2 regions of the Uliginosibacterium flavum genome follow, and region 2 is predicted to be linked to the other one. Evidence: predicted binding sites of a transcription regulator. Region 2 holds the regulator's gene; the other holds the start of a gene.
What was found. The regulator LexA, encoded in region 2, represses DNA repair genes until DNA is damaged. The targets are predictions, from matches to a motif close to ACTGTATNTANATACAGT.
Positions count from the first base shown of each region.

Region 1: the regulator LexA is predicted to act here: its motif matches at 12,034-12,051, upstream of imuA (translesion DNA synthesis-associated protein ImuA).

Region 1 is NZ_JBEWZI010000001.1:379,602-393,937, forward strand. Features, by position in the region: gene ABXR19_RS01655 (lytic transglycosylase domain-containing protein) at 1-552, shown strand, start outside; gene ABXR19_RS01660 (COG4315 family predicted lipoprotein) at 639-1,070, shown strand; gene trhO (oxygen-dependent tRNA uridine(34) hydroxylase TrhO) at 1,150-2,022, opposite strand; gene yedF (sulfurtransferase-like selenium metabolism protein YedF) at 2,290-2,529, opposite strand; gene yedE (selenium metabolism membrane protein YedE/FdhT) at 2,526-3,737, opposite strand; gene ABXR19_RS01680 (sugar kinase) at 3,940-5,043, opposite strand; gene ABXR19_RS01685 (bifunctional 4-hydroxy-2-oxoglutarate aldolase/2-dehydro-3-deoxy-phosphogluconate aldolase) at 5,131-5,817, opposite strand; gene ABXR19_RS01690 (error-prone DNA polymerase) at 6,020-9,130, opposite strand; gene ABXR19_RS01695 (GIY-YIG nuclease family protein) at 9,355-9,651, opposite strand; gene ABXR19_RS01700 (Y-family DNA polymerase) at 9,845-11,284, opposite strand; gene imuA (translesion DNA synthesis-associated protein ImuA) at 11,288-11,995, opposite strand; gene ABXR19_RS01710 (hypothetical protein) at 12,587-13,246, shown strand; gene ABXR19_RS01715 (YkgJ family cysteine cluster protein) at 13,486-13,830, shown strand; gene ABXR19_RS01720 (flavodoxin family protein) at 14,125-14,336, shown strand, end outside.
Region 2 is NZ_JBEWZI010000018.1:64,883-79,218, forward strand. Features, by position in the region: gene bufB (MNIO family bufferin maturase) at 1-340, opposite strand, end outside; gene ABXR19_RS15375 (BufA1 family periplasmic bufferin-type metallophore) at 387-647, opposite strand; gene ABXR19_RS15380 (hypothetical protein) at 699-968, opposite strand; gene ABXR19_RS15385 (cold-shock protein) at 1,049-1,255, shown strand; gene infA (translation initiation factor IF-1) at 1,378-1,641, shown strand; gene hrpA (ATP-dependent RNA helicase HrpA) at 1,726-5,913, shown strand; gene flgK (flagellar hook-associated protein FlgK) at 6,202-8,139, shown strand; gene flgL (flagellar hook-associated protein FlgL) at 8,144-9,361, shown strand; gene ABXR19_RS15410 (hypothetical protein) at 9,374-9,820, shown strand; gene lexA (transcriptional repressor LexA) at 10,004-10,642, shown strand; gene ABXR19_RS15420 (hypothetical protein) at 10,675-10,854, shown strand; gene ABXR19_RS15425 (enoyl-ACP reductase FabI) at 10,929-11,720, opposite strand; gene ABXR19_RS15430 (peptidylprolyl isomerase) at 11,788-12,570, opposite strand; gene ABXR19_RS15435 (BolA family protein) at 12,617-12,880, opposite strand; gene ABXR19_RS15440 (septation protein A) at 12,884-13,519, opposite strand; partial or broken gene ABXR19_RS15445 (ATP-binding protein) at 13,578-14,336, opposite strand, start outside.

The DNA.
Region 1 (14,336 bases), on a different contig from region 2:
GAGCTCGCAGCCAGCGTACAGGCTGCCCTGCATGCGGCGGTCAGCGACCGGGCTTCGCCTGAGCCGATTTTCTCGTCTCTCGACAGCAAACTACGCTGGCTTAACGAGATGGTTCCACGGCTCGCTCGCAAAATGCCTGATCCACAGGAACGCATTGATCTCCTCAAAACAGTCTATTACGAAGCGCAACGGGCAGGCCTCGACCCACAAATGGTATTGGGTCTGATCCAGGTGGAAAGTGGCTTTCGCAAATACGCAGTATCCAGCGCTGGCGCACGCGGGCTGATGCAGATCATGCCCTTCTGGGTAAAACAGATTGGCGCTCCGGATCAAAATTTGTTTCACTTGCGCACCAACCTGCGTTTCGGCTGCACGATCCTGCGTCACTATCTCGACATTGAAAAAGGGGATTTATACCGAGCACTGGGGCGTTACAACGGCAGCCTAGGCAAAGCAGAATATCCCAACGCCGTACGCGCTGCCTGGCAGAACAACTGGAAGCTGACGTCGGATACTGTTGCACAATCGTCACCTGCTGCAATTATCCATTGAGAAAGCGCGCAGTACTTGGAATAATGCCGATTGGCGTCCCAAAATGACCCAGAGTTTGTTTGACAACACACCAGGAGGACACACATATGAAGCAAAAGCTTAGCCTCGTCGTTGCATCGCTCTCTCTCGCACTGCTGTCTGCATGCAGTTCAACTCCCTCCGTTCCGGAAGCTGTCGCCCCTGCCATCGTCAAGGGCGACATGCTGGTCAGCACCAGCGGCGAAACACTGTACTTCTACAAGAAGGACACCAAGCCCAATGAGAGCGCATGCGTACGCGACTGCCTCAAAGTGTTTGGCCCTCTGTTTCCGACGCCTGATGACGCAGATATTGGTGACTACAAGATCATCGAGCGCACTGACGGCATGAGCCAATGGGCACTCAAAGGCAAGCCACTGTACCTGTGCACGGGCGCCAAGGCTCCAACGGGCGCCCCCGCATCAATGGTAAAAGCAGCTGAAACAGCTGCCGCGAACTGTGCCAAGGCCATGGCCGACTTTGAAATCGCCAAGCCGTAATATCCGGCAAGCCTGAAAAGGGCTGCTCGAAAAAATGCCGCCAAGTCAGCTTGGCGGCATTTTTATTTGCGCAGGCTGCTTACGAAATCTCAGCATCCCGATCTGCAGCCCCCTCCGGCTCCTGATCCAGACGTTGCGCACGCGCCAGCCGCCATTGCTCACCTGGCGCATCGACATACACATCCTCCACGGTCGTGGCGGTTTCCTGCAGATGCGTATCGAGCGCGACGCGCCGATCGAAGACGAAACACTCGCCTTGCCAGTCCGCCTCGGCATCCGGCATTTTCTCGAAAAAATTCAGAATGCCGCCCTCGAGCTGATACACCGTCAGCCCACGATCCAGCAACCAGGCGCTGGTCTTCTCGCAGCGGATGCCTCCGGTGCAATACATGGCCACACGCTTGCCCTCGCTCTTCCACTCATCCAGATGCGCCTCAACATAACGCGGGAAGTCGCGGAAGTTATTCACCAGCGGATCGATGGCCTTGTTGAAGTGACCCAGACGGAATTCAAAACTGTTGCGGTTATCGATCAACACCACATCATCCTGCGCAATCAGCTCGCGCCATTGCTGCGGATTCAGGTCGATACCGGTCTGCGCAGTCGCATCCACACCCGGCACACCCAGCGGCAGAATCTCCGCCTTCAGCCGTACCTTCATCTTGCCGAAAGGTGCCGTCCTGCACGGGCTGCGCTTGAAATGCAGGCCAACGAATTTTCCCGCCAGACGCGGATCGGTCGCCAACTGACGCTCGAACGCATCCAGCGCCAGCGCACTACCTGCAAGCATGCCGTTGATGCCCTCACCCGCCACCAGGATGCTGCCAAGCAAACCTTCGGTCAGCTCACACAGGGTTTCCACCACTGCCTCGGGATCAGGCAGGGCAACGAATTTGTAAAAGGAAATGTGAAAAATCGCCGACTCGGGCGACAAGGTCTCTGGGGTAGGCATGTCTTGTTCTGGGCTAACGGGGGCGCGGCGATGATAGCCGCTATCGCGCGCCAGCGGACAAACACATGAAGAGCCGCATGCAGCGGGCGTCTTCGAGCAGGCCTGTTGCACAGCCTCACCCCGCCTTGCTGTGCAGGCAGGCACGCTGAAGAACAAGCAGCAGAAAGCCTCTTCAGGCCGAGCCTCTCAGCGCCCCAACACAGCACTACAGACAAGAAAAAGCCCACCGTTTTTCCGCCGGCGGGCTATTTCACTATTGCCTGCGCTTCAACGCCGGATCAGATAACGGATGGTCGGGCCATCCTGCTGAATTTCCAGCACTTCATAACCGTGATTCTTCGCATCCAGCGGAATGTTGTTGATGGACTGCGGGCAGTCGCTGACCACCTCCAGAATCTCGCCGGGTTTGAGCTGCGGCATAGCTTCCAGCGTGGCGACCGCAGGATAAGGACAGGGCTCACCGACCATATCCAAACGATAGTCGGGAACGTAAACGGGCTTGTTCATACAGCCTCCTTGGCAAGGGTATCTTTTGCGGCTTTACGGGCGAAGAAGTGTTTCTCCCAGGCCAATACGGCCAGCATGGCCAGCGCGAGCAACAAATAAGTCACGATCAGACCACCTTGCGGACCGAAGACTTCCAGCAGATTGGTCTTGGGATAGCTGGTGGCAAGCGCCGGGGCAATGTCATCCCACATGGCGGCCAGCACGGTGGCGCCGATGATGTTGCCCAGCCCGACCCACCAGTAATGCACCTGTCCTTCCACCGCGCGATACATCCAGCCGGTTTCGCAGCCACCCGCCAGCACGATACCGAAGCCAAAGAGTAGCCCGCCGATGACGGCATTCGGCCCCATCCACATGATCTTGGCGGGCACGCCGAGCTGCACGTAGCTGTACACACCGATGGTGCTCACGGCCATGCCGATCAGGATGGCCTTGGCCATCTGGGTGCGGCCGGTGAGCCACAGATCACGGAAGGCCGAAGTGAAACACACCTGCGCACGCTCGATGATCAAGCCGAAGGCCACGCCGAACAAGGCCGCCAACCCGAGCTTGGGTGCAGAAAAGGTGGTAGCGACAGCCCACAAGACGACGCCAACAAATACCAGCATGCCCAAGCGGAAACGCCGTGCGGCGTGATCGGGATGCTGCGTCAGCGGCTGGGCGGCCGACACCTTCTGCAGCTTCACCGGAATGCGAAATACCGGCAGCATGGTGAAGCGCGCACCGAACCAGGAGCCGGCCGCCGCCGTCAGCATGAAAAACCAGGCATGCAGGGAAAATTGCGGAATGCCGGTGAAGAAAGCCGCGAGGTTGCAGCCCATCGCCAGCCGCGCGCCAAAACCGGCGATCATGCCGCCGACGACCGCCTGTACGATGCGGATGCGGTGCTGCGGCATACGCAACTTGACGTTATTGGCCCACAACGCGGCAGAGAGACACCCGGCAAACATGCCGATGATCATCATGCCGTCGACGCGATCCAACGGCGTACCCGCCAGCCCGATCACCTTGAAGTAGCCCCAGCTTTCAGGCTGAGCGCCGAAGGCCTGTAGCAGATGCCCGCCCCAGCGCGTAAATTCGCCAGTCACGGCCCAGAAGGTGCCGGTGATGCCGAAGTAATACGCCGAGAGCACGCCCGCCGCGAGCACCGCAGGCACAGGCGCCCAGAAACGCACCAGATAGTTCTGTTTGAATTCTTGCCAGGTCATGGCGTGACACTCTCTTTCATGTTTCCCAACAAAAAACCCGCAGACATTGCCTGCGGGTTTTTTGATTTACAACCCAACCGTCAGATTTGTGCAGGGCGCGTAGCGAGCGGAGTCGAGGTCGAAACGAGGAGCGGATACGTACGTGAGTACGTTGAGCACCGGAGTTTCGAGATCGGCCCGCGCAGTAGCGCAATGCGCAAATTTATCGAATGACGCGAGCGCCTTTGCCCTTCATTGCAGCTTCAACTTCTTCCACGCGAACCATGGAGGTATCGCCCGGGGTGGACATGGCCAGTGCGCCGTGCGCTGCGCCGTATTCGACGGCAGCTTGCGGGCCCTTGCCTTCCAGGAAGCCATAGGCCAGACCGGAAGCGAAACCATCACCGCCACCGACGCGGTCATAGATTTCCAGGTTTTCGCGCTTCATGGACTGATACAGCTCGCCCTGGTAATAGCACAGTGCGGACCAGTCGTTGATCGTCGCGGTCTTGGCGTTGCGCAGGGTGGTGGCAGCCACCTTGAAGTTCGGGAACTCGGCGACAGCGGTTTGAATCATCTTCTTGAAGCTGTCGGTTTCGATGTTGGTCAGGTGCTCGTCGGCGCCTTCCACTTCGAAGCCCAGACAGGCGGTGAAGTCTTCTTCGTTGCCGATCATCACATCGCAATATTTGGCGATGTTGCGGTTGATCTTCTGCGCGCCTTCTTTGCCACCCTGGCTCTTCCACAGGGAAGCGCGGTAGTTCAGGTCATAGGCCACGACGGTGCCGAACTTGTTGGCCCATTCAACGGCTTCGATCACGGCTTCAGCGGTGTTCGAGGCCAGCGCGGCGAAGATGCCGCCGGTCTGGAACCAGCGCACGCCTTCTTCACCGAACAGCTTTTCCCAGTTCACTTCACCCGGGCGGATTTGCGAAGCAGCCGTGTGGCCGCGATCGGAACAACCCAGAGCCGGACGGATGCCGAAGCCCTTTTCCGTGAAGTTCAGACCGACGCGGGTGTTCTTGCCCAGACCGTCGAAATCGCGCCAGATGACGTGGGACATGTCCACGCCGCCCTGCATGATGAAATCTTCAACCAGCCAGCCCAGGTCGTTCTTCGGCAGAGCCGTGACGACTGCAGCGCGCTTGCCCCAGCACTTCTTCATGGCGCGAGCGACGTTGTACTCGCCGCCGCCTTCCCACACCTGGAACTGGCGGGAGTTACGCACGCGGCCGAAGCCCGGGTCGAAACGCAGCATGACTTCACCGAAGGACACGCAGTCCCACTTGGTTTCGGCGGCAGATTTGATGATCAGTTCAGAAGACATTTTTTATCCTGTGATGTGAGTGGAGTCGATGTTCGTACTGCGGGCCGCGCAGCTTGCGCTGAGCGGCCCGACAGAATTCAAAACAGATTACTTCGCAGCCAGTTCGGCCTTGATGGTCTTGACCAGCTGAACGGTCTTGCGAACGTTTTCTTCGATGCCCTTGTAATCCTTGGCGTCGAGCAGCTTCTTGGTGATCAAGTTGGAACCGATACCGCAAGCAACGATGCCGGCGCCATACCACTTGCGCAGGGACTCTTCGGTCGGCTCGACACCACCGGTGGGCATGATGCGCGTCCAGGGCATCGGGCCCATGACGCTCTTGACGAACTCGGGACCGCCCACGGAAGCGCCCGGGAACACCTTGACGATTTCGCAGCCCAGCTCTTGTGCGTAGCCGATTTCGGTCGCGGAGCCACAGCCGGGGCTGTAAGGAATGCCACGACGGTTACAGACTTTGGCCACTTCGGCGTTCAGCATCGGGCCGACGATGAACTTGGCGCCGTTGGCAATATAGATACCGGCTGTCGGGGCTTCAACGATGGAGCCCACGCCCATGATCACGGACGGATCAGCCTTGGAGAAGTACTTGGTGACTTCAAAAAACACGTGCGAAGCGAAATCGCCACGGTTGGTGAACTCGACGCAAGGCGCGCCGCCATTGGCACAAGCCTGGATAACGCTCTTGCAAACTTCGACGTCCGAATCATAAAACACCGGAATCACAGCCTGGTCCATCATCGCGGCCAATACGGCCATACGGTCTTTTGCAGCCATTGCAAATCTCCTGATTAGTATTAAGTTGCGCCGCAGGGGGAGCGACACGCGGTCCAGCAAGCCCGCGATTTTCCCGCAATAGCAGCCAACTATCAAGGCAAAGACCCTGATTCATCAGCAATATTCCCGGAAAACGGACGATAAAAAGCGGAAGGATGATGTCACGCAAGGCTTTACAGGGATTTGACACAGTGCAAAGCAACTAGTGGAAATCCCGGCTCGTCGTATCCAGCCGACCCAGCCAGGGCGTCAGATCAACCAGGCGCTTGGCAATCAGGTGCACCACCCCGCCCTCGGACTGCAACTGACCGAAGACGCCAAGCAGGCGCGCCCCCAGCAACTCGCGGCGCTGGCGCTCGGCCAGCCAGGGATGAACGATCACGTTGAGCATGCCGGTTTCGTCTTCCAGCGTAACGAATACGCTCTTGGCCGAGCCGGGCTTCTGCCGCGAAGTCACAATGCCCGCGACCCGCGCCAGTGCTCGGTCTCCCGCCTGCATGGCTGCAGACGCAGGCAGGAAGCGCCTCTGCGCGAGGCGCTCGCGCAAAAGGCTGAGCGGATGGGCTCGCAGGCTCATGCCGAGGCTGGCATAGTCCGCCACCAGATTCTGGCCCACGCTGGGCGCAACGAATTCGACCAGCGCTTCGGGCGCCGGCACGGTTTCAAACAGATCGTGCTGCAAGTGCAGACCGCTGACCTGCCAGGCCGCATCACGGCGATGACCGGACAGACCGGCAAGCGCATCGGCCTCGGCCAGGCGGCGCAGTTGCCCGGCCTCCAGCCCGGCGCGCGCAGCCAGATCCGCCACATCGCGAAAGGCGCCCTGCGCGCGCGCCGCCACGATAGCCTGCGCAGATTCAAAGCTCAGGCCGGCCACCTGTAACAGGCCAAGCCGCACAGCCGGCCGGCGGGGCGCACACGGCTCCAGCATGCAATCCGCCGCACTCACATTCACATCAACCGGCAGCACTGTCACACCATGCCGGCGCGCGTCCTGCAGCAGCTGCGCCGGGGCGTAGAAGCCCATCGGCTGGCTATCAAGCAGTGCGCACAAGAAGGCCTCCGGCTCGTGGCGCTTGAGCCAGCCCGACACGTAAGCCAGCAGCGCGAAACTGGCGGCGTGCGACTCGGGAAAGCCGTACTCGCCAAAGCCCTCGATCTGCCGGCACAAGGCATCAGCAAATTCGGCCGGATGACCCTTCGCGTGCATGCCGGCACGCAATTTATCCTTGAAACGCTCGACGTGGCCCTTCTGCTTCCAGGACGCCATGGCGCGGCGCAGCTGATCGGCTTCGCCAGGCGTGAAGCCCGCCGCGACAATGGCCAGCTGCATCACCTGCTCCTGAAAAATCGGCACACCATAGGTGCGGCTCAGCACTGCGTCGATCTCCGGGCTGATACGCGCCACGGCCTCCTTGCCTTCGCGCCGGCGCAGGTAGGGATGAACCATGTCGCCCTGAATCGGGCCGGGCCGCACGATTGCCACCTGCACCACCAGATCGTAGAACTGGCGCGGCTTCAGGCGCGGCAGCATGCTCATCTGCGCACGCGATTCGACCTGAAACACGCCAATCGAATCGGCGCGGCTGAGCATCTCGTAAGTGGCGCGGTCGCCCTCCGGAATGTCGCTCATGCCAAACGGGACTCCGCGACGCTGCGCCACCAGATCCAGCGCCTTGCGGATCACCGTGAGCATGCCCAGCGCCAGCACATCGACCTTGAGCAGACCCAGCGCTTCGAGATCGTCCTTGTCCCACTGGATCACCGAGCGCTCAGCCATCGCCGCGTTTTCCACCGGCACCAGACGCGCCAGCGGCCCGCGCGAAATCACGAAACCACCGACGTGCTGCGAGAGATGGCGCGGAAAGCCGCGCAACTGCTCGGCCAGCGCCAGCCAGCGCGCCACGCGCGGGCTGGTCGGATTCAGGCCGATGGCCGCAAGGCGCTCGGGCAGCTCTTCGCGCTTGTCCCACCAGGCCAGCGAGCTTGTCAGCGCCGACACCTCGGCTTCGCCAAAACCCAGCGCCACGCCCACATCGCGCAGCGCGCTTTTCGTTCGGTAGCAGATCACCGAGGCGGCCAGTGCGGCTCGCTCGCGGCCGTACTTGCCATAGATGTACTGGATCACTTCTTCGCGCCGCTCATGCTCGAAATCCACGTCGATATCCGGCGGCTCATCGCGTTCCTTCGACAGGAATCGCTCGAAGAGCAACTCGGCGCGCATCGGGTCCACCTCGGTGATTCCCAGCGCATAACAGACGGTGGAATTCGCCGCCGAGCCGCGCCCCTGACACAGGATGCCGCGCGAGCGTGCAAACAAAACGATGTCATACACGGTCAGAAAGAAAGGTTCATACGCCACGCTGGCGATGAAGCTCAATTCCTTCTCCACGCCCGCGCGCACCTTGGCCGGCACGCCCTGCGGATAGCGCCGCGCCAGGCCTTCTTCGGTCGCCGCGCGCAGCCAGCTCGTCGGCGTGTGGCCGGGCGGCACCACCTCCTGCGGGTATTCGTAGCGCAACTCCGCTGGCGAGAAACGGCACAGCGCGGCGATCTTCAGCGTTTCGGCCAGCAGCGCTGGCGGGTACAGACGGGCCAGACGCAGGCGCGTGCGCAGATGGCGCTCGGCATTCGGGAACAGCGCCTTGCCGGCCTCGAACAGCGGCGTGCGCAGGCGGATCGCGGTCAGCGTGTCCTGCAGCGCGCGACGGCTGCGCGCATGCATGTGCACATCGCCCGCAGCCACCAGCGGCAACTCGCACGCCGCGCCCAGCGCGCGTAGCCGCGCCAGCCAGCCCGCATCATCGGCGCCGCACAGTAACTCGGCGGCGATCCACAGACGGCGCGGAAAGCGCGCTTTCAACCAGTGGCCGTCGGCTTCTGCGGATTCTTCGCCGGGCAGCCACAGCGCCAGACAATCCGGCACCGCGCCGCTCGGCGAGATTGCCTCCAAGTCACCTCGCAGCAGGCGATAGCTGCCCTTCTCCGAACGCCGTCGGGCCAACGTGATCAGCGCCGACAGATTGCCGTAGCCCTCGCGATTGCACGCCAGCAACACCAGCCGCAAGCCACAGGCCAGCCGGAACTCGCTGCCGATGATCAACTGCGGCGCCGGGATGCCGGCTTTCTCCAGTTCCCGCTGCGCCTGCCAGGCCTGCACGATGCCGGCCAGCGAGCATTCATCGGTGATCGCCAGCGCCCGGTAGCCACGCTGCGCCGCCTGCTGGATCAACTCCGCCGGCAGCGAGGCGCCCCGCAGGAAGCTGAAGCTGGAGAGGCAGTGGAGTTCGGCGTAATCGGGGAGTTTAGACATGAACACGCCCCCTCCCGTCGTCCCCGCGCAGGCGGGGACCTAGTGACTTACCACGCGCGCCCACAGTCGCTGGATTCCCGCCGCAGCCTGCCCTCGAGAGAATTAGTCGGGGGCGGGAACGACGGCTTGCTGTCGGCCGCTGCCGCTCTGCGGATCGCTGGCTCCCGCCGTAGCCTGTGCTCGAAAGAATTAGTCGGTGACATGAATGACGAAAATGCGCATGTTCAACCACAAACCTGCTCCCACAAATCATGCCAATAGGGATTACGTTCCTCAATCAGGCGCAGCTTCCAGTCCCGGTTCCATTTCTTGATTTGTTTTTCACGCGTGATCGCCGAGTCCATGGTCGCGTGCTGTTCGAACCAGACGAGCAGGCTAACGCCATGACGTTTGGAGAACCCATCCACTTCACCATTCCTGTGCTGCCAGACTCGCTTGATGAGATCGGAAGTCACACCAACGTAGAGCGTGCCGTTGCGCTGGCTCGCCAGAATGTAGACACACGGATTCCGCTCTCTCATCACCTCGGCCTCTTCAATCGAAACAAACCATCAAACTCCGTCGCTCCCGCGCTGACAGACGCCCAAAGCAACAGACACCCACACAAACCAGCAACACCGTCGTCCCCGCGAAGGCGGGGACCCAGCGACTCACCGCCCCCCCAAAGACTCTGGGTTCCCGCCTTCGCGGGAACGACGGGAAATTTGTGATCTTTCACGCAAACAGCCCGTGCAACCACCAACCCCGCGCATCGCGAAACACCCACAGCCACTCGCCGCGCGGGCTGCAGGCGACGAAGTAATCGCGCTGCACGTCGCCGATCAGCGCGCGCGCTTCGCGTTGTTCGCCCTGCTCCCACCAGCCGCTTTCGATGCGCGCGGGCCCGGCCAGGCGCAGCAGATTGCCGCCGCGCTGCGGCACGCCATCGCGCTCGCTCAGGGCTTGCGGCGCGGGCAGCAACCACAGGGGCTGCGCACCCGCCGCCAATCCGGCCGCCGCCGGAGCGCCTTCTGCCACGACGCGGCTGGCGCATTCCGGGCGGTGATCGGCCACGGCCGTGAGGCCGTGCACGGCGTCCTTGCCCAGCCGCGCACGCAGGCGCTCGATCACCGGGGCCAGGGCCAGCGCGGCTTCCTGTCCGAAAAGGCCCAGCGTGCGGCCGGCCAGCGGCTGCGGCGCAGCGGCCACCAGTTGCAGGCGCCAGACCTGCGCGGTCAGGCGGCAGCGCTCGATGCGCTCGCGCAGCACCCGTTCCAGGCGCGCCAGATCGGCCGTGGCCTCGGCGAAAGCCAGCGTCAGCACGGTCGGCGGCAGGCCGTCTTCGTGTTCCAGCAGCAAGCTGCACTCCGCCACACCCGCACTGCGTGCGGCGAGCCAGCCGGCCAGACTCGCCATCAGCCGGCGCGCCGCAAACAGCAGCATGCTGGCGTCAGAAACCTTGGCCGGCAGCTCCAGACGCTGCTCGAAATGCTCGGGGAAGATGAAACTCTCACGCAGATCCGGCACCTCGCCGCGCGCCTGCGCCAGCCACAGCGGCAGCGCGCCACCAAAGCGCCGGCGCAATCCGGCCGCAGGCAAGGTGAACAGATCGCCAAGCGCGCGCACACCCAGCGCCGCCAGGGTGCGCGTCGTCGGGCCATCCAGCTCGCCGAGCACCGCCAGTGGCAAAGGGGCGAGCCGCGTCGGCAAGTCGAGCAGGCTCTCGCAGGGCCCGGCGTCCTCGGCGCGCGCCAGCCACTGCGCGCCCAGCGGCGTGGGCGCCACCGCCTGAACGGCCGTCAGCCCCTGCGCCTGCAACTCGGCCAGGGCCTTGTCGCACAAGGCGGCCAAGCCGCCGAACAGGCGCACGCAACCGCCGATTTCGAGCAGCAACTCATCGGGCGGCGCAACGCTGACCTGCGGCGTAAAACCTTCGGCCCAGCACGCCAGCATGTGCAGCAACTCGGCCTCGCGCGGCGCCTGCTGTTCGCGCACGTTCAGCCCCGGCGCCAGCCCCAGCGCTGCGGCCAGACGCAGGCCGGGCGCGATGCCGGCGGCCTGCGCCGCAGCGTTGGCGCACACGACGCGCTGGCGCGCCGTCACCACCACCGGGCCGTCATCGGGCGGAAAGACCTCCAGCGCCAGCAAAGGAAAACGCAAGCACAGCCACAACATGGCTCAGGCCCATGCGGCTTGCGCCACGAGTGGCGTTTGCGCGGGCGCCAGCCGGGCCAGCAGACGCGCCTGCGCCACCGGCCGCGCGACCGGCAGGCACAAAGTCTGCGAACTCAGCGGGCCGCGCCGCTTGAAAACACGCAGCTGCAAACCCTCGGCCGAGCCGGCAAGGTTCAAACGCAAGGGTGCTGGCGAAGCCTGACGCGCAGCCGCCGCCGGGCGAAACACGAAAGCCGGCGCGGGATGGCCTTCGGCAGCCATTTGCAGGCGGCGCAAAGTGCGCGTATCGATCTGCGCCGGCAGCCAGACGAGCAAGGCGCCCAGCGCACCGCTAGCCAGCAGGTGCTCCGCCGCCCAGGCGACTTCCGCCCCGCGCGCCTCGACCAGCAACAGACGCTCCAGCGGCAGCACCGCCGCCCAGGCCGGCGCGTGCGGGCGCTGTGGCGGCGCGATCAGCGCAATCGGCGCCTGCACCGCGCAGGCCTGCAACACCGGCTGCAACAGCGACAACTCACCGATCCCGCTGGCCTCCAGCAGCAATTCGCTCAGCGCCCCGCGCGGCCAGCCGCCGCCCGGCAACTCCGCATCCAGTGCAGCAAAGCCGCTGGCCACGCCGGCCTCGCCCGGCATAGCCAAGCGGTCGCCACGCCAGATGTCGTTGCGCAGCAGAACGGTTTGCAGAGAAGGGGCAATTTGCGCAGCGGCAGCCATGGTTTCCGATCCGGCCTGGCACGCAGGCGCCAGCGAATGCTGATTATTTATACAGTAGTTTTTTACACAGTATAAAGCGCTTCAGCCCGAATGCCAGCCCTCTTTGAAAGCCGCGCGCAGTGGCGCTCTACAGGCAGGCATCCCGAACAGGGCCGCCCAGCATAGTTAAGCCGTTCGTGCAGAGCGTAAAGAGCGAAGCGACTGAAGTCGAAGCATGAAGGGCTGGGCCCCAACCCTTCGACTTCGCTACGCTACGCTCAGGGCGAACGGTGTTTTGGAGGCTTAACTAAACTGCATTACCGCCCAGCAAGGCTTTCAGGCAAGCCCTTGCCCAAGCCGCCGCACTTGATCACCCGTGCTGGAGCAACATGATCACGACGCTATTGCTATGATGCTGGCGTGCTGGTCGCTGAGATCATTTGGCGGCTGTCGCCATGAGCGGACTCTCCGGCAGAGTCCCCAAAATGAAGGAAGCCATTCTTCGCCATTCGGTCGCGCCATAACAGGGAGCACACGCCGATAATTAAAGGCAAACCTGCGCCCTATAACACGTTAGGCGCTTCATCGCAGCGCTATGCGAATCGAGGAACCATGAAAGACAAGCGTTTCGTTGCTGGATTGATCTTTACTGTCGGCTGGTTGGGCTTCTCGCTATACATGCTCTTGACTAAAAAGCAGCCAACAGAGCTGAATGCATGGGGTGATTTCTTTGCAGGGTTCTTTGCACCACTCGCCTTCCTCTGGCTAGTTCTAGGTTACTTGCAGCAAGGTGAGGAGCTTCGCCACAGTACCGAGGCACTAAGACTGCAAGCGGAAGAACTAAAGAACTCCGTCGAGCAGCAGAGTCAGCTTGTCGCAGTAAGTCGCGAGCAGATGCAGCAAGAACTGCGCGCGCTGGAGGATGAGCGCGAAAGACGACGAGACGCAGCGCGACCAAAGTTTATTCCTCAGCACTCCACTACTATACGAAGCGGTGGAACGACTGAATACAAGATTAAGTTGGTGAATGTCGGGAATACCGCAACCAAATTCAGGATGAGAGTCGATCCAGAGCTAGATGGGTTCTCATTTCACAACCAAGCCATCGTCTCCAACGGGGAAGTCATCAGCCTTAGTTTCAAGGCGAGTCCAAACCCAACCATTGCAACCATCAACTACGTAGATGCAGATGGGTTGCCAGGAGAAGTACGTTTCGATCTTAGCGCTGAGGCTGAACGCTTCGTAATTGGTGAGGTTCACCGTGTTGTCTGAAGACAAAGAAAACGGCACATGCCCATAAGAAGCGCCTAACCTTCCATCGAGAGGACGCTTTCCGGCCTACGGCCTCAAAGCGCCTTTCATGTCAAACGTTCAAGCGGCTACTCAGCAGCGTGATCAGATGCCGCCAGCGCGCTGATCAACCAGATGCTCGCGGCTGACCCAATTCTGCGGGCGTCCTGAACCGGTTTTTCAGGAACGGGAATGGCGGCCGGCGTGGGACAATGCCCGCCATGAGTTCCACCTACCCTTCCGACGCCGCCTTCATCGACCCCAGCGTCAGCTGTTCCACCTGCCGGGCCTGCTGCTGTCAGCTGGAAGTGATCCTGATGGGCGAGGACAGCGTGCCGCGCCACCTGACGCATGAAGATGAATGGGGCGGCGAGGTGATGCGTCGCCTCGACGATGGCTGGTGCGTGGCGCTGAATCGCGACACGATGCTGTGCACGATCTACGAGCGCCGGCCGGACGTGTGCCGCGACTACGACATGGGCGGGTTGGCTTGTATCGAGGAGCGCGCGCACCTTGATGCGCCCAAAAACGGCGGCACCGTGCATCCGCTGAAGGGGCCGTTTTAGGCCCCTACCTGAAGAGCCGCCCCCAGCAAGCCTCTTCAGCATGGCATCGTGCGCAGCCTGGCGGGGTGCGGTTCTTCGGGCACCCTGCCCCACATCGCCGTAATCCCTCTGCACCTCGGATCATTCCTTCTCGCGTCCCGTGCAGCGCATGAATGAGCTTTGTACGCTGGCAAACAGACCTCCCGTTTCCTGACTGCGACCATTGCGCCTCGATGTGCGTCGTACCGGCGCGACTGTGCTGCCGGGCACGCAGATCGCGTCATTGCCTGACGGCATCTGCAGCGAGGAATGGACATGAGCGAAATCCGGACGGGACAGGCCCCGGCGCCTTTGACGCGCGAGCAGTTTCATACGCTCTATCAGGTCCGCTTCTACGACCCGGCTTATGCGGTCGAGCAGGAAGCGATTGCCCGCCTCGAAGAGATTGCCTGGCAAGCCATTCAGGACGGGCGCAAGGCGCCGATCACCCAGGCTGCGGGGCCGGAGTTTGCCGACCCGAGCTATCA
Region 2 (14,336 bases):
AGGGCAGCAAGTCAGCCATGTGCAACTGATCAATCGCGCCCCAGCACAGATGTTCGGAAACCAGCGCGGGCTCGATGCGTTCAACCAGCGCCGCGAGTCTGTCGACATGCACCTCGCGCAGGCCATCGGCCGAGCCTAGCGATAGGCCAACGCCATGCAGGCTGATCGGGTAATGCGCGCGGGCGGCTTGCAGCGTGTGCAGGGCGGCTCCGCCAGCGGCGAAAAAATTTTCGCTGTGGACTTCAAGGAAATCGAGCGCAGGCAGCTCATCCAGCACAGCGCGGTAATGCGGCGCACGCAGGCCGATGCCGATGCTGAGAGGTTTGAGTGTGTTGATCATGATGACTTGGGAGCGGGGCCGCCCGTGGCGGCCCCGGCGGCCCGAATTACTTCTTCGGCGCCATCATCATGCCGCCCATCTTCTCGCACGTACCCTTGGCGACAAGCTTGAAGGTGTTCGGGTCATTGTCTTTCTTCGATTGACCCGCGCAGGAATGCGCGCCCGTTGCCGAGGCGCAGTCATTCGCTCCCGCTTTGGCGACGCCGTAGCATTTTTCCTGTGGGGCGTCGGCTGCAAAGGCTGGCTGAACAGCGGCCAGTGCAAGGATGGAAACAAGGGATGCGGATACGAGGGCGGTTTTGGTCATGTAAATCTCTCCTGTCAGGTGCCGCAGTGCCGGATGCGCTGCTGGCCGAGGCTATTTCCAAGCCTTCATGCGACAAGACAGGGGCAGCGCCGGAATCCTTACAGGTGATCGCGAAATAAACTGGATGTGAGATTGATGACCGCTTAAGCCTCTTGTAGAGAGCAATGCAGAATGAGCGGTTTCAGGAGCGTGCGTAAATGAATTGTCGATTTCATTTGCATTGTCCGGAAGGAATGTGCATACTTTGCGGGCGATTTTCAAGTTGTGCTGCTGTTGTCCGGCGTAAGTGCCCGGTTCTCCGGAAATTTTCTCCTTCATCATCCCGCTGTCTTGAGCTTCGCAGAGCATCCGCTCTGGGGGCGTCCCCCGAATTTTTTTAATTTTTTCAGGATATACAAGACATGGCAACAGGTACAGTGAAGTGGTTCAATGATTCCAAGGGCTTCGGCTTCATCACTCCCGATGGCGGCGGCAAGGATCTTTTTGCCCACTTCTCAGCCATTCAAGGCTCGGGCTTCAAGACGCTGCAAGAAAATCAGCGCGTGAGCTTTGACATCATTACTGGCCCGAAGGGCGAGCAAGCCGCGAACATTCGCGAGGCCGAGTAAGGTTGGAGCGTGCAGCAGGCTAGGCGCTAACGCGCTGCCCGCTGCATTCCGACTTACCGGAAAGCCCGGCTTTTGCCGGGCTTTTTATTTTTCTTTTTCCATTTTCTGTCTGGTAAGTACGCATGGCCAAAGAAGAGCTGATTGAAATGAACGGGGTGGTAGACGAAGTGCTACCGGATTCGCGTTTCCGCGTTACCCTGGAAAACGGTCACCAACTGATTGCCTATACCTCCGGCAAGATGCGCAAGCATCACATCCGCATTCTCGCTGGCGATAAAGTGTCGCTGGAACTCTCGCCCTATGATCTCTCCAAGGGCCGCATCACGTTCCGCCATATCGAAGGTCGTGGCGCTGGTGGTCCTCCTCCTCCGCGTCGTCGCCACTAATATCCGGGCCAGGACAGTTCTTTGTCCAGCCCCCGCAGGTAGAATGGCGCCCCTGCCTGTTTTGCCTGATTAGCGCGCTGCTGGATGTCTGCTCCGGATCTGCTTGACCTCGTATTAACCCGCGATCGCCTCGCTCTGCACCGCGCCCTGCGCGAGTTGAAGTCGAGGCCGCGTGCGCTTGCCGATCTGCCTGAAGCGCTACGTGGGCGCTTCGAAAAATCCATTGCCGCTCGCGCTTCTCGCCTTGAGAAGCTGCCGCAGCCGCGCTTTCCGGCCGAGCTGCCGGTCACACAGCGACGCGAAGAGATCGCCAAGGCGATCCGCGAGCATCAGGTCATCATCGTTTGCGGTGAGACTGGCTCCGGCAAGACCACCCAGCTTCCCAAGATCTGCCTCGAACTCGGGCGCGGGGTTGCCGGCCTGATCGGCCACACCCAGCCGCGTCGCTTGGCTGCGCGCGCCACCGCCACGCGGATTGCCGAGGAACTCGGCAGCGAGCTGGGCACCGAAGTCGGTTTCAAGGTTCGCTTCACCGATCATAGCCAGCCCAATACCTACATCAAGCTGATGACTGACGGCATCCTGCTCGCCGAGACGCAGGGTGATCCGACGCTTTCCGCCTATGACACGCTGATCATCGACGAGGCGCACGAACGCAGCCTGAACATCGATTTCCTGTTGGGTTATTTGCGCCAATTGCTGCCGCGCCGCCCGGACATGAAAGTCATCGTGACTTCGGCCACGCTCGATGCTGAACGCTTCGCCAGGCATTTCACTATTGATGGCAAGCCTGCGCCAGTGATCGAAGTGTCCGGTCGCCTGTATCCGATTGAAGTGCGTTATCGCCCGATCGAAGAAGAGGAAAACGATCCCGTTCTCAAGCCGCTGATTCGTGCCGGCGTGCGCGTGTCGGCGCCGAAGAATCGTAATCAGAATCGCGACCTGTACGAAGCCATCGTCGAGGCGGTGGCCGAGCTGCAACGCGTCGGCCCCGGCGATGTGCTGGTCTTCCTGCCGGGCGAGCGCGAAATCCGCGAAGCCGCCGAAGCCTTGCGCAAGGATCATCCGCCCGGCGCCGAAATTCTTTCGCTGTTTGCACGCCAGTCGGCGCCGGAGCAGGCGCGCGTGTTCTCGCGCTCGAATGGGCGCCGCGTGGTGCTGGCGACTAATGTGGCCGAGACTTCGCTGACGGTGCCGGGCATCCGTTATGTGGTGGATGCCGGGCTGGCGAGGCTCAACCGTTATTCACATCGCAACAAGGTTGAGCAGCTGCAGATCGAGAAGATCTCACAGAGTGCGGCCAAGCAGCGCGCCGGGCGTTGCGGCCGGGTCTCCGACGGCATCTGCATCCGCCTGTACGACGAGCAGGATTTCAACCGGCGTCCCAATCACACCGAGCCCGAGGTCCTGCGCTGCTCGCTGGCCGGCGCGATCCTGCGCATGAAATCCCTGCGCCTCGGCGCGGTGGAAGATTTTCCCTTCATTGATGCGCCGAGTGGCCGCATGATCGCTGACGGCTACCAGTTGCTGAACGAGCTGGGCGCCGTTGATGACAGCAATGAGCTCACAGCGATAGGCCGCGAGCTGGCCAAGATGCCGCTCGACCCGAAGATTGGCCGCATGATTTTGGCTGCGCGGGATCGTGGCGCCCTGCGCGAGGTGTTGGTTATTGCCGCCGCGCTGTCGGTGCAGGACCCGCGTGATCGCCCGCCCGAGCAGCCCGGCACAGCCGATCAGGCGCATGCGAAATTCCGCGTGGCACCCGACGACAAGGCGGAGCCGAAGAGCGAATTCCTTTGGTACTGGAATTTGTGGCTGGCGGCCGATGAAGTCTGGCGCCATGAATCTTCGAACAAACAGAAAGCCTGGTGCAAAACCAATTTCCTGTCCTGGATGCGCATGCGCGAGTGGCGCGACATTCATACGCAACTGCACGAGCTGTGTGCCGAGCATGGCTGGATTCACAAGACACCGAAGGCCGACAAGCCGGAACAGAAGCCAGCGAAGGACGCAGTGCCCGCCAAGGCAGACGTAAAGCCAGCTTCCTACGAGGCTATCCACAAAGCATTGCTAGCTGGGCTTCTTGGGCATGTCGGCTCGAAGATCGAGGATGCGAGCGGCCCTTGGGTCGGTGCCTTCAACGGCGCGCGCGCCATCAAGTTCTGGCCGCATCCGGGCTCCTTCATGGCGAAGAAAGTCGGGCGCTGGCTGATGGCCGCCGAGCTGATCGATACCAGCAAACTCTTCGCGCGCTGCATCGCCAAGATCGAGCCAGAATGGCTGGAGGAAGTCGGCGCGCATCTGCTGCGCAAGAGCGTGTATGAGCCGCACTGGGAGAAGGCCAAGGGCGCCGTGCGCGCCTGGGAGCGCGGCGTGTTGCACGGCATCACGCTCTACGCCCGGCGCGCCTGCAATTACGACCAAGAAGATCCGGCGCTGTGCCGCGAGCTGCTGATCCGTGATGGCCTGGTCGGCGGCGAGATCGACGAAGCGGCGGCGCGTAACATGCCGTTCTTCCAGCACAACCAGCGCCTGATCACCGAGATCGAGCGCCTCGAACAGAAGATGCGCCGGCCCGATTTGCTGGTCGATGACGCGCTGATCGAGGCCTTCTACGACGCTCAGATTCCGGCCGAAGTCACCGATCTGCGGATGTTCGAAGCCTGGCGCAAGCAGGCCGAGCGCGCCAATCCGAAATGCCTGCATCTGGAACGCGAGCAGCTGATGCGCCACGAGGCGGCCGGCGTGACCAGCGACAAATTCCCCGCGAATTTCGAGGTGATGGGCCAGAAGCTCAAGCTCAGCTACGTGCATCAGCCGCGCGAGTCCGATGACGGCGTCACGCTGACCGTGCCGGTGGCGATGCTCAATCAGGTGCCGGCCAATCGCTGCGAATGGCTGGTGCCGGGCATGTTGGAAGAGAAGGTCACGGCGCTACTCAAGACCGTGCCGCAGCGCCACCGCCATCGCCTGCAGCCGATCAGCGAGAGCACACGGGCCTTCCTGGAACTCGTCGACGCCGGTGAGTACAAACCGGACGAGCCGCTGATCAAGACGCTGCAGCGTTTCGTGGAAGAGCGCGTCAGCTACAAGCTGGATATGGCCAGCTTCCGCACCGAAAACCTGAATCCGCACTGCTTCATGAATTTCCGCGTGATCGACGAGCATGGCCGCGTGCTGGAGCAATCGCGCGATCTGGCCGAGCTGCGTCTGCATTTGCGCGAGATGGCTGCGGCGGCATTCCGTGCGGCGCAGGTTGCCGGCTCGCTGGGCGCGCAACTTGCCGCGTTGAATGTAGCAGGCAAGGACGAGGCAGGCTCGAAAGCCGCATCGGGCAAGCCTCTTCAGGCAGGTGCTGCGGACAAGTCGGCCCCGGGTGGCTCTGCAGGCATTCCGGCTGAAGAAGACCAACCCGCGCACCTCTCTGGCCTGACGAGCTGGAGCTTCGGCCCACTACCCGAGCTGCTGGAAGTCAAGGTGGCGGGGCGCAATCTGATCGGTTTCCCGGCGCTGCATGACGATGGCGATTCGGTCAGCTTGCGCCCCTACGACACAGAAGAGGAAGCTGCGCGCGTGCATCGCAAGGGCATGGTGCGGCTGTTTGCGCTGGCCATGAAGGACCAGGTGCGCGCGGTGGAACGCCTACCGGGCCTGCGCGAACTGGCGCTGCAATTCATGCCCTTCGGCACGGATATCGAACTGAAGGCGCAACTGGTCGAGGCGACCTTGATCCGTACCTGCCTGATGGACCCCGTGCCGGTGAACCCGACGGATTTCAACCAGCGCGTGCTCGAAGCCAAGACCCGCGTCAGTCTGGTCGCACAGGAGTTGATGCGACTCGTGAGCACGCTGGTGGCGGAGCATGCCTCGCTGCAGAAACGCTTCGCCAGCCTGAAGAGCTTCCCCGAATTGCTCAGCGATGTGCAAGGGCAGGTGAGTCGCCTGCTGCCTAAGAACTTCCTGGTGTTCTGGCCCTTCGAGAAGCTCGCGCTGTTTCCGCGCTACCTGAAGGCCATCGAAGTGCGGATCGACAAGATGCGCACCAATCCCGGCCGCGACGTGCAGCTGATGGCCGAATGGAAATCCCTGGCCGGGCCGTGGGAACGCGAATGGATCGCCATGCAGCGCGGCTGCGTCACCGACCCGCAGCTGGTCGAATTCCGCTGGCTGCTCGAAGAGCTGCGCGTCGGCTTGTTCGCGCAGGAGCTGAAAACACCGATGCCAGTCAGCGTGAAACGCCTGCAGAAAATCTGGGAAGCCCGGCCACGCTGATCTTTTAGCGGCCTGCCTGCAGAGCCGCGCGGGATGCCGCTGTGCGCGACACATGGCTGGAGAGGCCCGTCCGGAGCGGCTCTTGGAGGGGATGAGTCGGACCGGCAATTCTTGCCGTCTCGACTCGCGAGAGGCGATCTGTCCGCAGGCGATGCGTGCATTTCTAGTGTAAACTTTAAAAAAATAGTCACATAAAAACAATGACTTGAAAGTATTGTCCGGCCGCGGAGCGGAGTTGGCATCAGTATTGCGATACATGGTCGTAGATTGCTTCAGGAGCACACGATCATGGCTGGCCTTCTCAGCGTTTCACTTACCGGACTCAATGCCGCCCAGGCAGCATTGAATACGACCAGCCATAACATCTCGAACGCGAACGTCACTGGCTACAACCGCCAGCAGGTGGTGCAGACGACGGCTGACCCGATGTTTACCGGTGTTGGCTTCTTCGGTCAGGGCACCGAGATTGCAACGGTCAAGCGGATTTACAGTCAGTTTTTGACGGCACAAGTGTTGGCTGCGGATAGTTCTCGGGTGGAGTACGAGACCTATTACAACCAGATCAAGCAAGTCGACAATCTGCTCTCTGACGCCACGGCGGGCCTTACGCCCGCTTTGGAAGAGTTTTTTCGTGGCGTACAGCAAGTGGCCGCTGATCCGAGTAGTGTGCCTTCGCGGCAGTCCATGTTGTCGACGTCGGAAGCGTTGGCGACCCGCTTCCAGGCCATGCAGAGCCGTTTTCAGGAAGTTCGCGATGGTGTTGAAACCCAGATCGGTCAGTCAGTTGACGACATCAATGCACTCGCCAAGCAGGTTGCCAGCCTGAATCAGAAGATCGTGACGGCGCAGGCAGCCGGGCCGAATGTTCCGGCCAATGATCTGCTTGATCAGCGCGATGCAATCGTTGCCCAGCTCAATCAACAGATCAAGGCGACGACATCCAGTAACAGCGATGGCTCTGTCAATGTGTTCATTGGCTCGGGCCAGCCGCTGGTGATGGGCAATGATGTGTTCCAGCTGTCGACGACGCCATCGACGACGGATCCGACTCGCTCAACGGTCGGGGTTCAGTTGATCGGCGGAGGTGTAGTGCCCATCCCGGAGAACCTGCTCTCCGGCGGGACGCTGGGTGGCCTGCTCAGTTATCGGAGCGATTCGCTGGATAAGGCTCAGAACGAACTGGGGCGTATTGCGATCAGCCTGGTGACGGAATTCAACGCCCAGCACCGGCTGGGGCAAGACCTCGACGGAGCGATGGGCGGCAATTATTTCACGGCCTTGTCACCGGCAGGGCAAAATTTGCCGAATTTCGTGACTGGCCTGGCTTCGACAGCTGCGGTTACGGCAACGATCTCCGATGTCGGCGGGCTGACGGCTGACGATTATGTGCTTGCCTACGATGGTACGAATTATTCGCTGACCCGCACTTCGGACAGCGGCGTGGTCTATAGCGGCGCGACGCTGCCGGCATCCGTAGACGGTTTGTCCTTCGCCGGCACGATGGCGAACGGCGATCGGGTGCTGATTCAACCCACTCGTTATGCTGCTGCCAATATCAGTGTGGCGATTCAGGATACGCGTCTGATCGCTGCGGCTTCACCGGTCGCTGCCAGTGCAGCGAATACCAACAGCGGTACGGGCTCATTGACGCAGCCGGTGGCGCTCAGCCTGACGGGGATTCTGCCTGCTGCGGCAGCGCATATTGCCACTCCGATCACGCTGACTTTTGATTCGACACTCAACCAGTTCAACGTGACTGGTGCTGTGCCTGCCACAATTGCCTACAACCCGTCGACGAATGCGGTGGGCGCCAGCGTTACCTTGACGAACCCGAATCTGACATTTTCGCTTTCTGGCCGACCGGCGAATGGTGACAGTTTTACGATCAGCACCAATGTGAGTGGCACCAAAGACGGACGCAATGCCAATGCTCTTTATTCGCTGCAGTCGGCTAAAAGCCTGCTGGGTGGCACTACGAGTTTTGGTTCTGCCTATTCGCAGATGGTCAGCGAGGTAGGGAGCCAGACCAGCGAAGCCAAAGTCAATGCCAGTGCGCAGCAGGGTTTGCTGGATCAGGCGACAGAGGCGCAGCAGGGCCTCTCTGGCGTGAATCTGGATGAAGAGGCGGCCAATCTGTTGCGTTATCAACAGGTTTACCAGGCAGCAGCCCGCTGCATCGGGGTGGCTAACACCCTGTTTGATGACATTCTTTCCATCATGGGGTGATGCAATGAGAATCAGCACTTCACTCATCTATGACAGCAACGTGGCGACGATCAATCGCCAGCAGATCGACGTGTTGCATACCCAGCAGCAATTATCCACCGGCCGGCGGGTGGTAGCGCCCAGCGATGATCCGGTGGCGGCAGCACGTGCTCTGGAGGTGTCGCAGTCAATCTCGCATCTGGCCGTGCAGAAGGAGAATCAGGGCACTGCGGTGGATACTCTGAAGAGCCTCGATAGCCAATTGGGTGCAATTCATGATGTGCTGGATTACGTGCGCGAGCGTGTTGTCCAGGCTGGTAATAGCGGAACACTGACATTGAGCGATCGGCAATCGATTGCGACGGATATCAAGGCGCAATTCGATAGTTTGCTCGCCTTGGCCAATAATCAGGATGCGTCTGGCGACTATCAATTTTCCGGCTACAAGGGTGATACCCAAGCATTTTCGGGCAACCTGTCGGGCGTCAGCTATCAGGGTGATCAAGGGGTGCGCACATTGCTTGTGTCCAATTCCCGGCAGATTCCGGTCAGCGTGAATGGCAACGAGTTGTTCATGAATATTGGCTCTGTCAACGGGGTCTTTACCAGCAGCACCAGTTCTTCGACGGCCGTTGTCAGCGATGGCACGGTATCGGGGCCAGCAGCGTATACGGGCGATCATTACGGCATCAAGTTCAGCAGCGCCACGACCTACGATGTGTATGACACTGTGGCAGATCCGGGCATGACAGGTGCTCCCCTGGCTTCCGGGGTTTACACCTCAGGACAGAGCATCGGTTTGCCCGATCCGGGCAATGCCGCGACAACCGAGATTCAGGTCGCGATCTCCGGAACGCCTTCGACGGGAGATACTTTCCAGATGACCCCGGGCGACTCCAGCGACATGTTCAGCACCCTCAAACAGTTCGTGGTGGGCCTGGAGAATACGAGTGACCCTGGCTACTCGCAGATGGTGGCGGACACATTGGGGCGGCTCGACAATGCAATGGAAAACGTGTCGCGCTTGCGCTCCCAGAGCGGTTCGCGGCAAGTCGAGGTGGAGGCGCTGCAAAACGTCGGCGACGATCTGAAGATCCAGTATGCGGATCGTCTGGAAAGTCTGGTCGGCCTGGATTATGTTTCGGCAATTTCTGATTTTCAGCAGCAGCAGACTTATCTGGAGGCCGCGCGCAATACTTTCGCCAAGATTTCCGGCCTGTCGCTGTTTAATTTCATTTCATGAGGTACTGATGTGATGAAAAAGCGCTGGATCCTCACGCTGCTACTGAGCGTCACTGGCTGCAGCAGTCTTTCCGGCGACCTGCCGGGAAGGACTTCGATTATCCCGAAGGGATCCTTGCGGATTTTCCCTGGCTATGCGGTAGCGCATGCCGATATCGTGCAGGTTGGTCTGCTGCTGGCGGCTGTTTATATGGTGACGGATCCCACCGCACCGAACTGGGAAATCGTCGAAACCCGCCTGCCTGACAATCGGGTGCTTTACAAACTCAGCATGCAGTATCTGCATCTGGGCGGTGATGGCGAAGCCCGTTATGTACTCGCCCGTCGCGCCGAGACGCTGGCGCGCGAGCAAGGCCTGGCCGGCTATCAGATCCAGCGCTACGAAGAGGCCGTCGATTCCCGCATCTTCCTGCCGCAGCGTACTGCCTATGCCGAGGTGCAATTGCTGGCAGCCAAGTAGGGCGGGCTTCTCCAGACGGCCTGTCTGTACAGCCAGTGCCCATAGGACTTTGCAAGGCATATGCTTGTAGAGGCAGTCAGCATGCGGCTTTTCGCACATGCATATTTTGACAAAAATACTACTTGCACAACTGTTCAAAACTACAGTACTGTACGTACATACAGTTTGTTGAGCGAGTTTGTCATGAGCCTTGAATTGACCCGTCGTCAGCAGGAAATCCTGAGCTTCATCCGTGACCGGATTGCCGCCGATGGCATGCCGCCCACACGTGCCGAGATCGCTGCGGCCTTCGGTTTTGCCTCGCCGAACGCGGCAGAAAGCCATTTGCGTGCTTTGGCGCAAAAAGGCGTGATCCGTCTCGAATCAGGTTCCGCCCGAGGAATTCGCTTGATCCAGGAGGAGGGTGGCGAAAAAGCCGAAGAAAGCTTCGGCCTGCCTCTGGTGGGGCGGGTTGCGGCAGGCGCGCCGATTCTCGCGCAAGAGCATATCCAGCGTCACTATCCGGTCGATCCGCTGATGTTTTCGCCACGAGCCGATTTTTTGCTCACCGTACGCGGGCTTTCGATGATCAACGCCGGCATTCTTGAAGGCGATCTGCTGGCCGTGCATCGCTGCAACGAAGCGCGCGACGGCCAGATTGTGGTAGCCCGCGTGGATGACGAAGTGACGGTCAAACGCCTTAAACGTCAGCCCGGCGGAATTATCGAGTTGATCGCCGAAAACCCTGATTTCTCACCGATTCTGGTTGATCCCCAACGCAGTTCGCTGGCGATCGAGGGGATTGCCGTTGGCCTGATCCGCGACGGCTTTGCCCGTAATTGATTCCTGCCCCCTATTTGACTCTGGAGCCTCTCATGAAAAACCTCTTCCACAACGCTTTGCCCAATAGCCTGCAAATGATGCAACCCACGATGCGCAGCGGTACCCGACTCAGCATCAAGCCGATGGCGATTCTTGAGGTTGTACGTCGGCGCGGGCGCAGTTGGGGCTTGCTGGCTCAATATGAAGAAGCGCGTCTGGGTTTGTTGCGCTGAATCCGTAGCGGCATTCTTCGCCAATAAAAAAACGCTGCCCTAGCGCAGCGTTTTTTTATTGGCCAGTCTGAAAATCAGATTGGTTGCTCGTTACCAATTGCTACAGCATTGAAACCCGCATCGACATACATGATTTCGGCCGAAATTCCCGACGCCAGATCTGAACACAGGAATGCTGCCGCATTGCCGACTTCCTCAATCGTCACATTGCGGCGCATCGGCGCTTGCTGTTCCGTGTGGGTCAGCAGCTTGCCGAAATTTCCGATACTGGAAGAGGCCATGGTACGGATCGGGCCAGCCGAGATGGCGTTCACGCGTGTACCTTCCGGGCCCACGGCTGCAGAGATATAGCGTACCGACGCCTCCAGGCTGGCTTTGGCCAGACCCATCACGTTGTAATTGGGCAGGGTGCGCACCGCGCCCAGATACGAAAGGGTCAGCAGCGAGCCATTGCGGCCCTGCATCAAGGGACGTGCGGCCTTGGCCAGAGCGGCAAAACTGTAACTGCTTACATCATGGGCGATCCGGAACGCGTCGCGTGAAAGACCTTCCAGAAAATCGCCCTTTAGTGCTTCGCCCGGCGCGAAAGCCAGCGAGTGCACCACGCTGTCCAGACCATCCCAATCCTGGCTGATGGCATCGAACAGCGCGGCAATTTGTGCGTCGTCCTGCACATCACAGGGAAATATCCGGGTGCTGTCAAAAGTTCTTGCCATTGCGGTGACGCGCTCAAGCAAACGCTCGTTCTGGTAAGTGAATGCCAGTTCCGCGCCTTCGCGATGCATGGCCTTGGCAATCCCGTAGGCGATGGATCGATCACTCAGCAGCCCGCAAATCAGGATGCGCTTGCCTGTCAGAAACCCCATTTTTATCCCGATTCAAACATGCGCGATGAAGTTTGTGCCGGGGCACGTGGCCCCGGCAATCCTGAGCTTATTCGACTTTTGATTTGGCCAGCAAAGTCTTGATGTGCGCGTTCAGAGCTTGCTGTTCCAGATACTGACGCAGCTCGTTTTTCTTTTCTTCAAAGGTCGGCGGCACTGCCTTGCGGGTTTCATCCAGCATGATCACGTGGAAGCCATAGGTCGTTTGTACCGGGACGGTGGTGAACTTGCCCTTTTCCAGCTTTGTCACGGCATCACCGAAGGGTTGGGGCAGGCCTTTCGGAGAAACCCAGCCAATATCGCCGCCATTATCCTTGGAGCCGGCATCGACGGAGTCCTTGGCCAGATCTGCAAACTTCGCGCCGCTCTGCAATTTGGCGATCACGGCCTGAGCATCTGCTTCAGTGAGTGTCTGGATATGGCGCACCTTGTGTTCGGTACTGGACATGTCAGCGACGCGACGCTCGTATTCGCTGCGCATTTGCGCATCCGATATGGGGTTGGCCACGGCCCACTCGTTGATGTAGGACGCAATCAGGATGCCTTGACGCGCCATTTCAACGCGTACCTGAATGTCAGACTTTTTGTCCAGACCACGCTTTTTCGCTTCCTGGGCCAGAACTTCACGCCGCACAAGCTCCTCCTTGATGGCGCGGCGCAGCGCTTCGTCGTTAGGCGCTCCCTGCGCAATTTGCTCATTTGCCATCAGATCGCCAACAGCAGCAGAAATCGGCACGCCATTAACTTTTCCGAGCGCTTTGGGTTCTGCAGCAAACAGGGAGGAAGACGCCAGCGTCAGCGCCACGGCAAGACAAGTCAGCTTTAGTTTCATGGTATTTCCTGATTGAACAATTGAAAAATGGACAGCTTGCAGCGGTTTATTCGCGTTCAACTTCGTCCGGGCTTAAGGCTGTGATGCTCAGCGCATGCACGGCGCCGCTCATCAATGTACTGAGAGTGGCATACACCATACGATGGCGGGCAAGGGCAGATTTTCCTGCAAATGCGGCGGAAACGATTTTCAGGCTGTAATGCCCGCCACCCTTGGCGCCTGCGTGACCAATGTGCTGCTGGCTATCATCAGTTAATTCACAGATGCTTGGAGACAGTTGCGCCAATTGCGCCCGGATTTGTTCAAGCATGTTTCATGCGTCCTCGGCCGAAGTTTCGCTTTTCATATGGCGTGCGAGGTATAGCGCTTGAGCAAGGGCAAATAGCAGGGTAAGTCCCATGCTGCCGAAGAGCTTGAAATTGAACCAGGTGTTTTCAGAGAAGTTGTAGGCAACCACAAGATTGAGAATGCCCATGAAGTAGAAAAATCCCACCCAGGCCAGGTTCAGTCCATGCCAGCCCTTGTCGGACAGTTTGACACCGTCACCGATCATTGCCTGCAGCAGGTTTTTGCCGAACAGGCGTGGGCTGAGCCAGAAGGCGGTGGCCATCAGCCAGTAAACAATGCTGAATTTCCACTTGATGAAGGCCGGGTTGTGAAACCAGACGGTGGCCCCGCCGAAAACCAGCGCCGCCCCCAGTGTGATCCAGGACATGGTGCCGATTTTTTTGCCGCGAGCCCACAGCCAGACAATCTGACCCATGATGGCGACGACAACGACGACTGTTGCAATAACGGTCGGCGCTTCATTCGGCCCGACGACTCCACCGGAGACCATGAATCCGAACCATTCAGAGGCTTTCTGGGCCGCGAGTTCCTTGTTGTGCTTGGCAAACTGGAACGCGGCATAGAAGAACGCGACGGGGAAGAAATCGAAAAGTAGCTTCATTTGGCGGCCGATTATAGACGAGAGATAGTGTTTTTGATCGTGCGCCGATTGTCGGTTGTCACAGCCTCAGCTTCAGTACCGCGCGCAAGCCGCCCCCTTCGCGAGGCAACAAGTCCAGGTGGCCGCCGTGCAACTTGGCAATGCGTTCCACAATGGCCAGTCCGAGGCCGGATCCTTGAGCATTGCTACGGGCGCTTTCAAGACGGGTGAAGGGGCGTTTCAGGCGCTCCGCCTGATCAGCCGGAATACCCGGACCACGATCAGCGAGTTCGATTTCCAGACCATCCGGAAAGTTCCGCAGGCGGAGTGCTAGAGGCTGGTCCGTATCGGCATAACGCAAGGCGTTATCGATCAGATTGGTGACGGCGCGGCGCAAGGATTGAGCTCGCACGGGGGCGATCACTTGTTCCGGGGTGTCCAGCTCGATGAGCGTTCCCCGGCGCCGGGAAGCCTGAGCCAGATCGTGCAGCAATGCAGCAATGTCACAATCCTGCGCCGGTTCCGCCTGACTGTCGCGGGCGAAGTCGAGGAATTGACCGATGATGCGATCCATGTCCTCGATGTCCTGGCCCATCGCGGCGATGTCATCCGTGTGGGCGCCGGACATCTCGATGCCCAGACGCAGGCGGGCCAGGGGCGTGCGCAAGTCGTGCGAAACTCCAGCGAGGATCAGGGCGCGATCAGACTCCAGTTCGGCCAGATCCTGTGACATCTGGTTGAAGGCTTGCGCCACCGCGGCGATTTCGTTGGCGCCGTGTTCGGGCAGGTTGGGGGCGGGTTCGCCACGGCCAATTGCGCGTGCGGCGCTTTCCAGGGC